Regions from separate parts of the Lactococcus sp. S64 genome, predicted to be linked through region 3. Evidence: predicted binding sites of a transcription regulator. Region 3 holds the regulator's gene; each other region holds the start of a gene.
What was found. Region 3 encodes Rex, which represses fermentation and respiration genes when NADH is low (regulators of the CRP and FNR family bind a similar motif). Its sites were predicted from a motif close to TTGTGAANTANTTCACAA; they were not measured.
Positions count from the first base shown of each region.

Region 1: a site for Rex is predicted at 2,074-2,091, ahead of IAE51_RS10255 (2,3-butanediol dehydrogenase). Genes of this name have one in related genera too.
Region 2: a site for Rex is predicted at 1,973-1,990, ahead of adhE (bifunctional acetaldehyde-CoA/alcohol dehydrogenase). Genes of this name have one in related genera too.

Region 1 covers NZ_JACVUQ010000010.1:44,783-48,069, reverse strand. The annotation lists gene IAE51_RS10260 ((S)-acetoin forming diacetyl reductase) at 153-914, opposite strand; gene IAE51_RS10255 (2,3-butanediol dehydrogenase) at 944-2,014, opposite strand; gene IAE51_RS10250 (FtsW/RodA/SpoVE family cell cycle protein) at 2,239-3,287, opposite strand, start outside.
Region 2 covers NZ_JACVUQ010000014.1:4,938-8,224, reverse strand. The annotation lists gene adhE (bifunctional acetaldehyde-CoA/alcohol dehydrogenase) at 1-1,889, opposite strand, end outside; gene IAE51_RS11170 (lactonase family protein) at 2,121-3,146, opposite strand.
Region 3 covers NZ_JACVUQ010000001.1:110,668-113,954, reverse strand. The annotation lists gene IAE51_RS00540 (ABC-F family ATP-binding cassette domain-containing protein) at 1-477, opposite strand, end outside; gene IAE51_RS00535 (Spx/MgsR family RNA polymerase-binding regulatory protein) at 655-1,047, opposite strand; gene IAE51_RS00530 (redox-sensing transcriptional repressor Rex) at 1,272-1,922, shown strand; gene radC (DNA repair protein RadC) at 2,009-2,689, opposite strand; gene glmS (glutamine--fructose-6-phosphate transaminase (isomerizing)) at 2,820-3,287, opposite strand, start outside.

The sequences.
Region 1 (3,287 bases), on a different contig from region 3:
TGAAGACAACAAAAACACTCGATTTTTACGAATATTTTTAAAGTTCAAAACTTAGATTTTCAATAGACCTTACCTCGTTCATTTATTTAAGACAATTATAGCACAAAATAAAATGAACTGTCAAGATAAAAACTTGACAGTTCATTTTTAGATTAATGGAATTGCATTCCTCCATCAACAATAATTGTTTGACCAGTAATATAGTTTGAATCAGGGCCAGCTAAGAATGAAACAACATTTGCCACATCTTCAGGCTCAGATAAACGTTTCATGGCAATATCTTTTGCGAAAGTTTGCATTCCCCATTCATCATCTTTACCAGCATTTTTACCAACTTGATGCGCAATATCAAACATCATTGGTGTTTTTACAATCCCTGGTGCATAAGCATTAACTGTGATTCCTTCTTCTGCTAAATCACGAGCAGCAATTTGAGTCATCCCACGAACAGCAAATTTTGAAGAAGAATAGAGCATTAGATTTGGATTTCCAACAACTCCAGCTTGTGAGGTTGCGTTGATAATTTTACCTCCATGACCTAATTTTCTAAAAAGTGCTGTTGCTGTTTGTGTCCCCCACAAAACTCCACCAACATTAATATTATAGACCTGATGAAATTGTTCAGGTGTAATTGTTTCAATTGGTGTTGTTGGGGCAATTCCAGCATTATTAACTACAACATTTAAATCACCAAATTTGTCGACAACAGCATTCAAAGCTGAAATAACTTGTTCACGGTCGGAAACATCAGCTTTAACCGCAAATGAGTTTTCTCCAAGCTCTTTTGCTGCTTTTTGAGCTGTTTCTTCGTTGTAATCAATAATAGCTACTTTAAAACCATCATTATAGAGACGTTTTGCGATTGCAAAACCGATTCCTTGACCTGCTCCAGTAACTGCTGCAATTTTAGACATCTTATTTCTCCTTTATTTATTTATTTATTTTATAGACCTTTACCAGTGGGTGAAACTAAAATTTTAACAGCTGTTTCATTATGATGAATCAGCGTATCAAATCCTTTATCAATCAAATCATCCAAACCGATTTTAGCTGTGATGAATTGGTCCAATTTTATTTTACCTGTTGATACTAGGTCAATTGTTTTTGGATGAGTGTTATTATAAGCAATCGTTCCTAAAAGGTTAGCTTCTTTGATTACTAATTTTGCCATATCAACACTAGCAGGCTTGCCCCAAATTGCAACAATGACAACTGTTCCACCCATACGAATCGCATCTAGACAAGCGTCAAAGCCCGGTTGGACAGAGGTACATTCAAAGGCTGCGTCCACTCCTTTTTCATTAATTTCATGAACTTTAGCTTGAATGTCATCTTCAATTGGATTGAAGAAATAATCAGCAACTTGTGCTTCTTGTGCTTTTTTGCGGCGAAGTCCACTAGGTTCACTGATGATAACAGTATGTCCTTGCGCTTTTGCAACGGCAGCAGTTAAAAGTCCAATTGGTCCAGCACCAACAACTAATACCGTACTCTTTTCACTTAAATTTGCTCGTTCAACAGCGTGATAGCCGACTGATAGTGGCTCAATTAGAGCAGCTTCATCCAATGGTAAGTTATCAGGAATTTTGTGAACCCAACGTTCATCAACAGAAATTTTTTCAGCCAAACCTCCACCATTTCCGCCCAAACCAATAAAGTTTGAACCTTCTGAGAGGTTATAATGTCCAGTTTCACTTGTATCAGTCCCTTCGGGAACGATATAAGGTTCGACAACGACATGGTCACCTACTTTAAGTCCGCTTACTCCTTCACCTATAAAATTTACAACCCCAGACATTTCATGTCCAAGAGTGACTGGTGGTACTTCTCCAGTAATTGGATTAGGATGTTCTGCTGACGGACAAAAAATTGGGCCATCTAAAAATTCATGAAGATCTGTTCCACAAATTCCACACCAAGCCACATCAATGCCAACTTGGCCAGCTTTTACTATTGGTTCATTAATTTCATCAACGCGGATATCCCCGCGGTCGTAAAAACGTGCTGCGCGCATAAAAACGCCTCCTCTATATAGGATGGTTGTCGTTTCAGGCAATCAATTAAATTTAGTATTTGAGATTTCTCTCACGAGTTTATTCTATCATTATTTCTAATAATTTACAAAAATTTAAAGCGTTTTCTTCCTTGATATATATAGACTTTTAAATGATTTATTGTAATAAAAAAGCTACTGAATTTTCTGTCAGTAACTTTTACTTTTTGTATTATTATTAATTGTTAACGTCTATTTCTTCGACGATTTTTTCGACTATCACCCTTAACTGGGATTTGTCTTTGTTCCTTGACAAATTCTGGTAATTGATTATATTTCATTGATAAAACGAGCCCTAAGCCGATGATATTTGCCATTAAGGCCGATCCCCCTTGAGAAATGAAGGGTAAGGGAATACCTGTTAAAGGAACAACACCAATAGCTGCTCCAATATTTTCAAAGACATGGAAGAGAATCATCATAATAATACCCGTTGAAATATAGGTATAAAACTGATTATTTGATTTGAAAGTTACTCGAATCATTCGATAAATCAGCATAAAGTAAAGGAAAATCAAAAAGGCTGATCCAACAAATCCGAAATCTTCAGCAATGACAGTGAAAATCATATCTGATTCTCGAACGGGAACATTGACATTAGCTACACCAATTCCTTTACCCCAAAGACCACCAACACCAACTGAAATCAATGAGCGTGCTTGTTGAAGACTGAAAGTCTGAGAATATTCAAAAGGATGTAACCATGCGATAAAACGATTGACCTGATACTGTGCAAAACTGGTACTTTCAAGAAATTTTTGTCCTTCTGGTGAAGCAACTAGAGCAACAATTCCTCCAGCTACTGCTGCTACGAAAAGAAAAGCTGGCGCAAGTATTTTCCAAGAAATACCCGAAACTAAAATAACTCCTGCTAAAATAGCTATAAATACTAAAAAGGTACCAAAATCTTTTTGAAATACCGAAATTATAGCTACTGGCATTGTTTCCAGTATCAAAAGTCCGATTAATCGGAAATCATCTTTGAGCACTCTTTTCTTTAAATTATTTTGGAAGGTAACTACAATTCTTGCCGAAAATAAAATATAAGAAAGTTTCATAAACTCTGATGGTTGAAAAAGATTACGTCCACCAAAAGCAAGCCAGTTTTTTGCACCTGTTGAAGCATAGGTTGCTTTATCATAGAAAAAGATTGGTAGAATCATTAATATAAGACCTAGCACGTAAAAAAACGGTGTTAAGTTCCATAAAAACCTTGAGTCCATATGCATAACGA
Region 2 (3,287 bases), on a different contig from region 3:
GCAACCATTTGTGCTTTATGTGGATGGTAGAATTTAATAATACGTTTACGAATATCGACAAATTTTTGAGCTAATTCTTGGAAAAGTTCTTTCAAACTTGCATCATCAGAAAGGTCAGCTTCACCACGAGCATCATATTCATAAATCAAACGACCAATCTTACCAGCATCAAGAGCAGAACCACCACCAAGACAGATGACAGTGTCAGGTTCAAATTGTTTCATTTGACGCGCGATTGCAATAGCTTCGCTCAAAGTTGGGTCAGGTTGAACAGAGCCATAAATGCTTGTTTCAACTTGAGTTGGGCGGATAGCAAGTTGTTCCAAAACTTTATCAACGAAACCAAATTTAACCATACCAGGGTCAGCAACAATGAAAGCTTTGTGGACGTGTGGCAATTCTTGTAAGTAAGAAATTGCATTTTTTTCGTAGTAAATTTCTTTTGGCAAACGAACCCATTGTGGGCGATTACGACGTTTAGCCACTGTTTTAACATTCAATAGATCGTATGTACTCAAATTGTGTGAAAGTGAATTTTTCCCCCATGAACCAGTTCCAAGTGTAAGTGATGGACGCATTGCATCAGTATAGATATCTCCGACCCCACCAATAGAATCTGGTTGGTTAACGAGGATACGAGAAGCTTCAACTTTTTCGCCATATTCTTTAACGAATGGATCATCCATTGCACCGATTTGAATTGCAGCATTATGTCCAGCACCTTGATAAGCAAGTAAGCTACGTACAATCTCAATTCCTTCTTCACGTGTTTCAGCTTTGTAGATTGAAAGCAAAGGAGAAAGTTTTTCAGAAGAAAGTGCTTCACCAATATTTTTCTTATCAAGTTCAAAAAGAAGGACATCTTTATCTTTAGGAACTTTGACACCAGCTTGTTCAGCAATCCATTGACCAGAACGACCGGCAACAGGACCAGTTACTCCAAAGCCTTCACCAGCACGTTCAACAAAAACGAAACTTTCAATAGCTTTGTAGTCTTTTTTAGGAACCATATAAGCGCCTTGTTCTTGCATTTTAGCAATAAATTCATCATAAACTGAAGCATCAATAACAGCTGAATTTTCAGTGGCACAAATCATCCCATTATCAAAACGTTTTGAAAGCAAAAGGTCTTCAACGGCACGTTCAATATTTGCAGTTGCATCAACATAAACAGCACCATTACCAGCTCCAACACCGAGTGAAGGGTTACCAGATTTGAGTGCGGCGTTTACCATTCCTGGGCCACCAGTTGCAAGGATTGTTGCAAGTCCACGGTTTTGAATCAAGGCGGTAGTCATGTCAAGGCTTGGTACTTCAATCCATTGAATAAAGTCTTCCGGTGCACCAGCTTCAATTGCAGCATCGTAAACAATTTTTGCTGCATGGCTTGAACATTTTTGAGCTTGAGGGTGGAAAGCGAAAACAATAGCATTACGTGTTTTTGCAGTCAATAAAGATTTAAAGATTGCTGTTGATGTTGGATTAGTCGTTGGAACGATACCAGCAAGTACACCGAGAGGGCTTGCGATTTCAACAGATCCAGCAACCTTGTTTTCAGAAATGACACCAACGGTTTTGTCATTTTTAATTGCGTTATAAACAGATTCAGAAGCAAAGTGGTTTTTGGTATCTTTGTCTTCGACAACACCACGACCAGTTTCGTTAACGGCTTCATGAGCGAGTTCTAGAGAATGTTTGCTTGCTGCAAGAGCCATTGCAGCGACAATAGTATCGACTTGAGTTTGTGTATATCCTTCAAATTTAAGAACAGCAGCTTGTGCTTTTTTGACTAATTTGTCAGTATAAGCAACAGCTTCTTGGAATTTTGCGGCTTTTTCTTCAGCGCTTAAAACTTTCTTTGCAGCTGGAGCGGCTTTTTTAGTTGCCATATTTGTAGGTTCTCCTTTGTGATTTCGTTCACTTTCTTTTACGTGAATAGTTTAACAAAGTTTTTTATAGATGTCAAGCAATATTGTGATAGTTTTTACAAAAACACTCATCAAAAGTTTAGAAAACGGTTTATAACAAGCTTTACTGAAGAAAAAAAGATTGCTAATTCTTTGAGAGAAATTAGCAATCTTTTTTAGTTTATCAGTCAAACTTTGTGAAAAAATAAATTTTTATAGTGGTAAAACACAAGTGATTTCAGGAGCGTAAAAATCTTTTTGTTCCAAAGTTAAAGTACCGGTTTTTTTATCTCGCAAGAAAAGAGATAAATTATCAGATTCTTGATGAGCGACAATGATATAATCTTCAGTTTTGTTGAAATTAAAATCGCGAGGGATATGACCTTCAGTATTTGTCCAGCCAATAGTTTCAAGTTTTGTACCAAGAGGACTTACTTTGTAAGTTGTCAAAGAATCATGTCCACGATTAGAAGTATAGAGGAATTTACCGTCAGATGAAATACGGATGGCAGCAACACCATTTGCTCCATGATAATCTTCAGGTAGGGTGCTAATTGTTTGAAGACGAGCAAAGCGTCCTTTTTCTTCATTGTAACTTAAAACTTCAATTGTTGAATTTAACTCTCCAACCAAATAAGCGATTTTACCATTTGGATGGAAAGTAATATGACGAGCACCCATTCCTTTTTCTGCCCGATAAATTGTAGCAATATTGAGTTTACCTTCACCAATGACATCATAAACAGTGACTTCATCTGTTCCCAAATCACAGGTGACAAGTCGTCCGTCAGGAGTCAAATCAGAATAATGAACGTGTGAGCTAGCTTGTTCAGGACGTGGTCCAGAACCGGTATGTTTTACTGTATCCGTTAATCGGAGTGAGCCATTAGCTTGAATCTTATAAACACGAACTTCTCCAAGATGATAGTTCGCTCCGTAAACTAATTGTCGCGCTTCGTCCACGGCAACATAGCAGAGTGGAGCTCCCGTGGTTGTGACATTTCCGAGATGAGTAGCAGTTTCGCCATCAAAATCAAAGGCGGCGATTCCTCCACCATTACTATCTGCTGCACAAGTATAGAGGTGTCCCTTTTCATCGAGAGTGATATAAGTAGGGTTTTGAATCGCAGCGACTTCATTTAATGATGATAATTCAGCAGCTTTAGTGTCCAAAAGAACACTATATACGCCTTTAGATACACGTTTTGTATAGCCGCCTAAAAGGATTTTTTCTTTCATATTTCTCTCCTCACAAACTAATTTATTTACTATAATTATTTTATCACAAAAAAAGCGGTTTCAGTAAAAATATTAATTTTTTCTTAGAAAAAAATTTAAAAACTTACTCTTTTAGTGATTATAGAGCCTAAATTAACAATT
Region 3 (3,287 bases):
TTCTCTTTCCCACATTGTTTCATCAAAGCGAAAACCATTTAAGACAGACTTAATTTCAGATTCATAAGTAAATCCATTTTTCATCCGAAATTCTTCTGATAAAGCATCGTAACGTTTCATCAAAGCTGTCAATTCATCCCCAGCAAGTTCTCCCATTCGCAATTCCATCTGGCGCAATTGTTTTTCCATTTGGCGAAGCGAATCAAAAACAGAGAGCATTTCGGCAAATATTGTCCTTGAGGAATTCAGCCCAGTATCTTGCGCTAAATAATTCATTGTCAAATCTTTGGTCTTGGATACAGTTCCGCGACTCGCTTCTTCAACTCCAGCAATAATTTTAAGCAAGGTTGACTTACCAGCTCCATTTCGGCCAACTAGGGCAATTCTTGAATGGTCTTGTAAACTAAAATTGATATTTTCAAATAAAACATCGCCACCAAAAGTGCGTGCAATTCCATTCCCTTGCAGTAAAATCATGATATTTATCCTCTTCGTTAAATCTCAAAGCATATTTTTAATACTTCGTTTTCCCTTTTCATATGATAGAAAAGCAGTCCTTCTATTATAGCATTTAAGGCAAGTTTTTTGTAGTTCTTCCAAATTCTTAAAATTAAAAAGCTTACCAAATCTGATAAGCTAAAAATAAAATTAATATTAGACTAAAATTAATCTTTCGCGCAATTCAATTCTCCTAACTTCTGGTGGAATAAACGCTCTGATTCCATCCTCGTTAAAACCAATCAATAGACAGTCCTCGTCAAAAATTAATGGTCGTTTTAGAAGACGTGGATTTTCCTGAATTAATTCAAAAGCTTTTTCTAGTCCTAATTCATCGAAATTATAATTTAAAGATGCGTATGTTTTCCCTCGGGTCGCAATTATATCCTCAAATCCGTTTTCAGTCAAGGATAAAATTTTGATTAAATCATCTTTTTCCATAACATCTTTTGATAAATTAATTTCTTCAAATTCAATGTGATGTTTACGTAACCATTTTTTAGCTTTTCTACAAGATGAACATGAACCACTAAGATAAATTTTAATCATATTTTCTCCCTATCTATTTTTTCATATTTCTATTCTAACATGAAAGCGCCTTAATTAAAAGGGGAAAATAAATATTTTTTTAGAATTGTAATCAATTTCTCATTTTTTGTGAATATTCCATTCCTTTTGTTTGATAATTTCACAAATTTTTGATAAAATTATCACAAAGAAACTAAATATTAATTAGTTTTAATAAAATCGAATTAAATTTTTGAGGTATAACAATGACTGATCATAAACCAAGCAAAAGCTTGCCTAAAGCAACTGCTAAACGACTGCCACAGTACTATCGACTGTTCAAAAGTCTTGTCGAAGAAAATGTGACACGCACAAACTCACAACTTATTTCAGAAAAAATTGGAGTAGATGCTGCCACAATTCGCCGAGATTTCTCTTTATTTGGCGAATTAGGCCGACGTGGATACGGCTATGAAACGAAAGTGCTCCGTGATTTCTTTGGAGAACTTCTTGGCCAAGACCAAGAAACGCATATCGCTCTAATTGGTGTCGGAAATCTCGGTCGTGCATTACTTCATTATCAATTCCAAGATAGAAACAAAATGAGAATCACGCAAGCCTATGATATTTCTGGCAATCCCTTAGTTGGAACACAAACAGATGATGGAATTCCAATTTATAATATTTCTGATTTAGAAAAAAATGTTAAAAAATCGGATATCAAAACAGCAATTCTCTCTGTTCGCAAAGAAAATGCCCAAGAAGTTGTTGACACTCTAGTCAAAGCTGGTATCAAAGGTTTCCTAAACTTTGCCCCAATTCGTTTGAAAGTCCCTTCAGATGTGGTTGTTCAATCAATTGACTTAACTAAGGAGCTGCAAACACTACTATTTTTCATGGGAGCTCAAGAAAACTAAATTAGTACAAAATAAAAGAACAGTTTTTATTGACTGTTCTTTTTCTTTTCTTTATAGTTGAGAAGTGATTGTTTGTTATATAATCTTCATTTTCTGATCTCTTCTTCCCGAAAACTAAAATAATTACCAGCCCCTACAATAATATGGTCAATAAAATTGATCCCCACATCCTCACAAGATTTTTTTATTTTGTCAGTAAATATTTTATCAGCCTGACTGGGTCGTAAATTTCCTGAGGGATGATTATGTGCAACTAACAGTCCTACTGAGAGATTTTTTATTGCATGATAAAGAATCTCTCTAGGGCTTGCAGTTGCCTGATTAACCGCCCCTATAAAAATTGTCTTTTTTTCAATAATTCGATTTTGACCATCTAAATAAGTCGCCACAAGATGCTCTTGCTCAAAATTTTGCATTTCAAAAGCAAGACTCAGGCCATACTCTCTGGAACTCAAAACTTGACCGTAACGTTTTCTATTAGTGGTTTGTATTCTTTTTCCAAATTCAATCATTGCTCGAATTTCAATGGATTTTGCCAGTCCAATGCCTGAAATTTCTCTGAGTTCATTAATTGAAGCTTTGCGCAAATTATCCAAAGTTTCAAAATGTTGAAGAATTTCCAAGGCCAAATTTAATGATGAGTATTTTTTTGTCCCTGTTCGCAATAATATCGCTAACAGCTCAACATCAGACAAGCACTCTTCTCCTAAAAATTCTAAGCGTTCCCTAGGTTGCATCGGATACGGATTTTCTCTTAGTTCATACATACTATTATATACGGAAAAATCTGGCCTTTGTCACTGACAAAAGATTAATTAACCAAAAAAGTTCTGATGAATCTCAGAACTTTTTATTTTTAGTTATCATTTTACTGACAGAAATTTCTGTCAGTAACTTTTATTCAACTGTTACTGCTTTAGCTAAATTACGTGGTTTATCAACATCAAGTCCACGTTGCATTGACGCATAATAAGCAATTAACTGTGTTGGAATAACCATTGAAATTGCTGACAAATAAGGATGAACTTGGTTGACAACAATTGTATCATCTTCACGAGCCACTCCTTCTTCAACAATTGTGATAGCTGAGGCTCCACGAGCCACTGTTTCCATTACATTTCCACGAGTATGAGCTGCTACTTCTTCATTATTAGAAATTAAAGCAAGTACTGGAGTTCCTTTTTCAATCAATGAAATCGTTCCATGTTTTAATTCTCCAGCAGCAAATCCTTCACATTGAATATAAGAAATTTCTTTTAATTTGAGAGAAGCTTCCATTGCTACATAATAATCTTGTTTTCGACCAATATAGAAGGCATTGCGAGTAGTTGGCAATAAGTCAGCTACAATTGCTGCAATTTCATC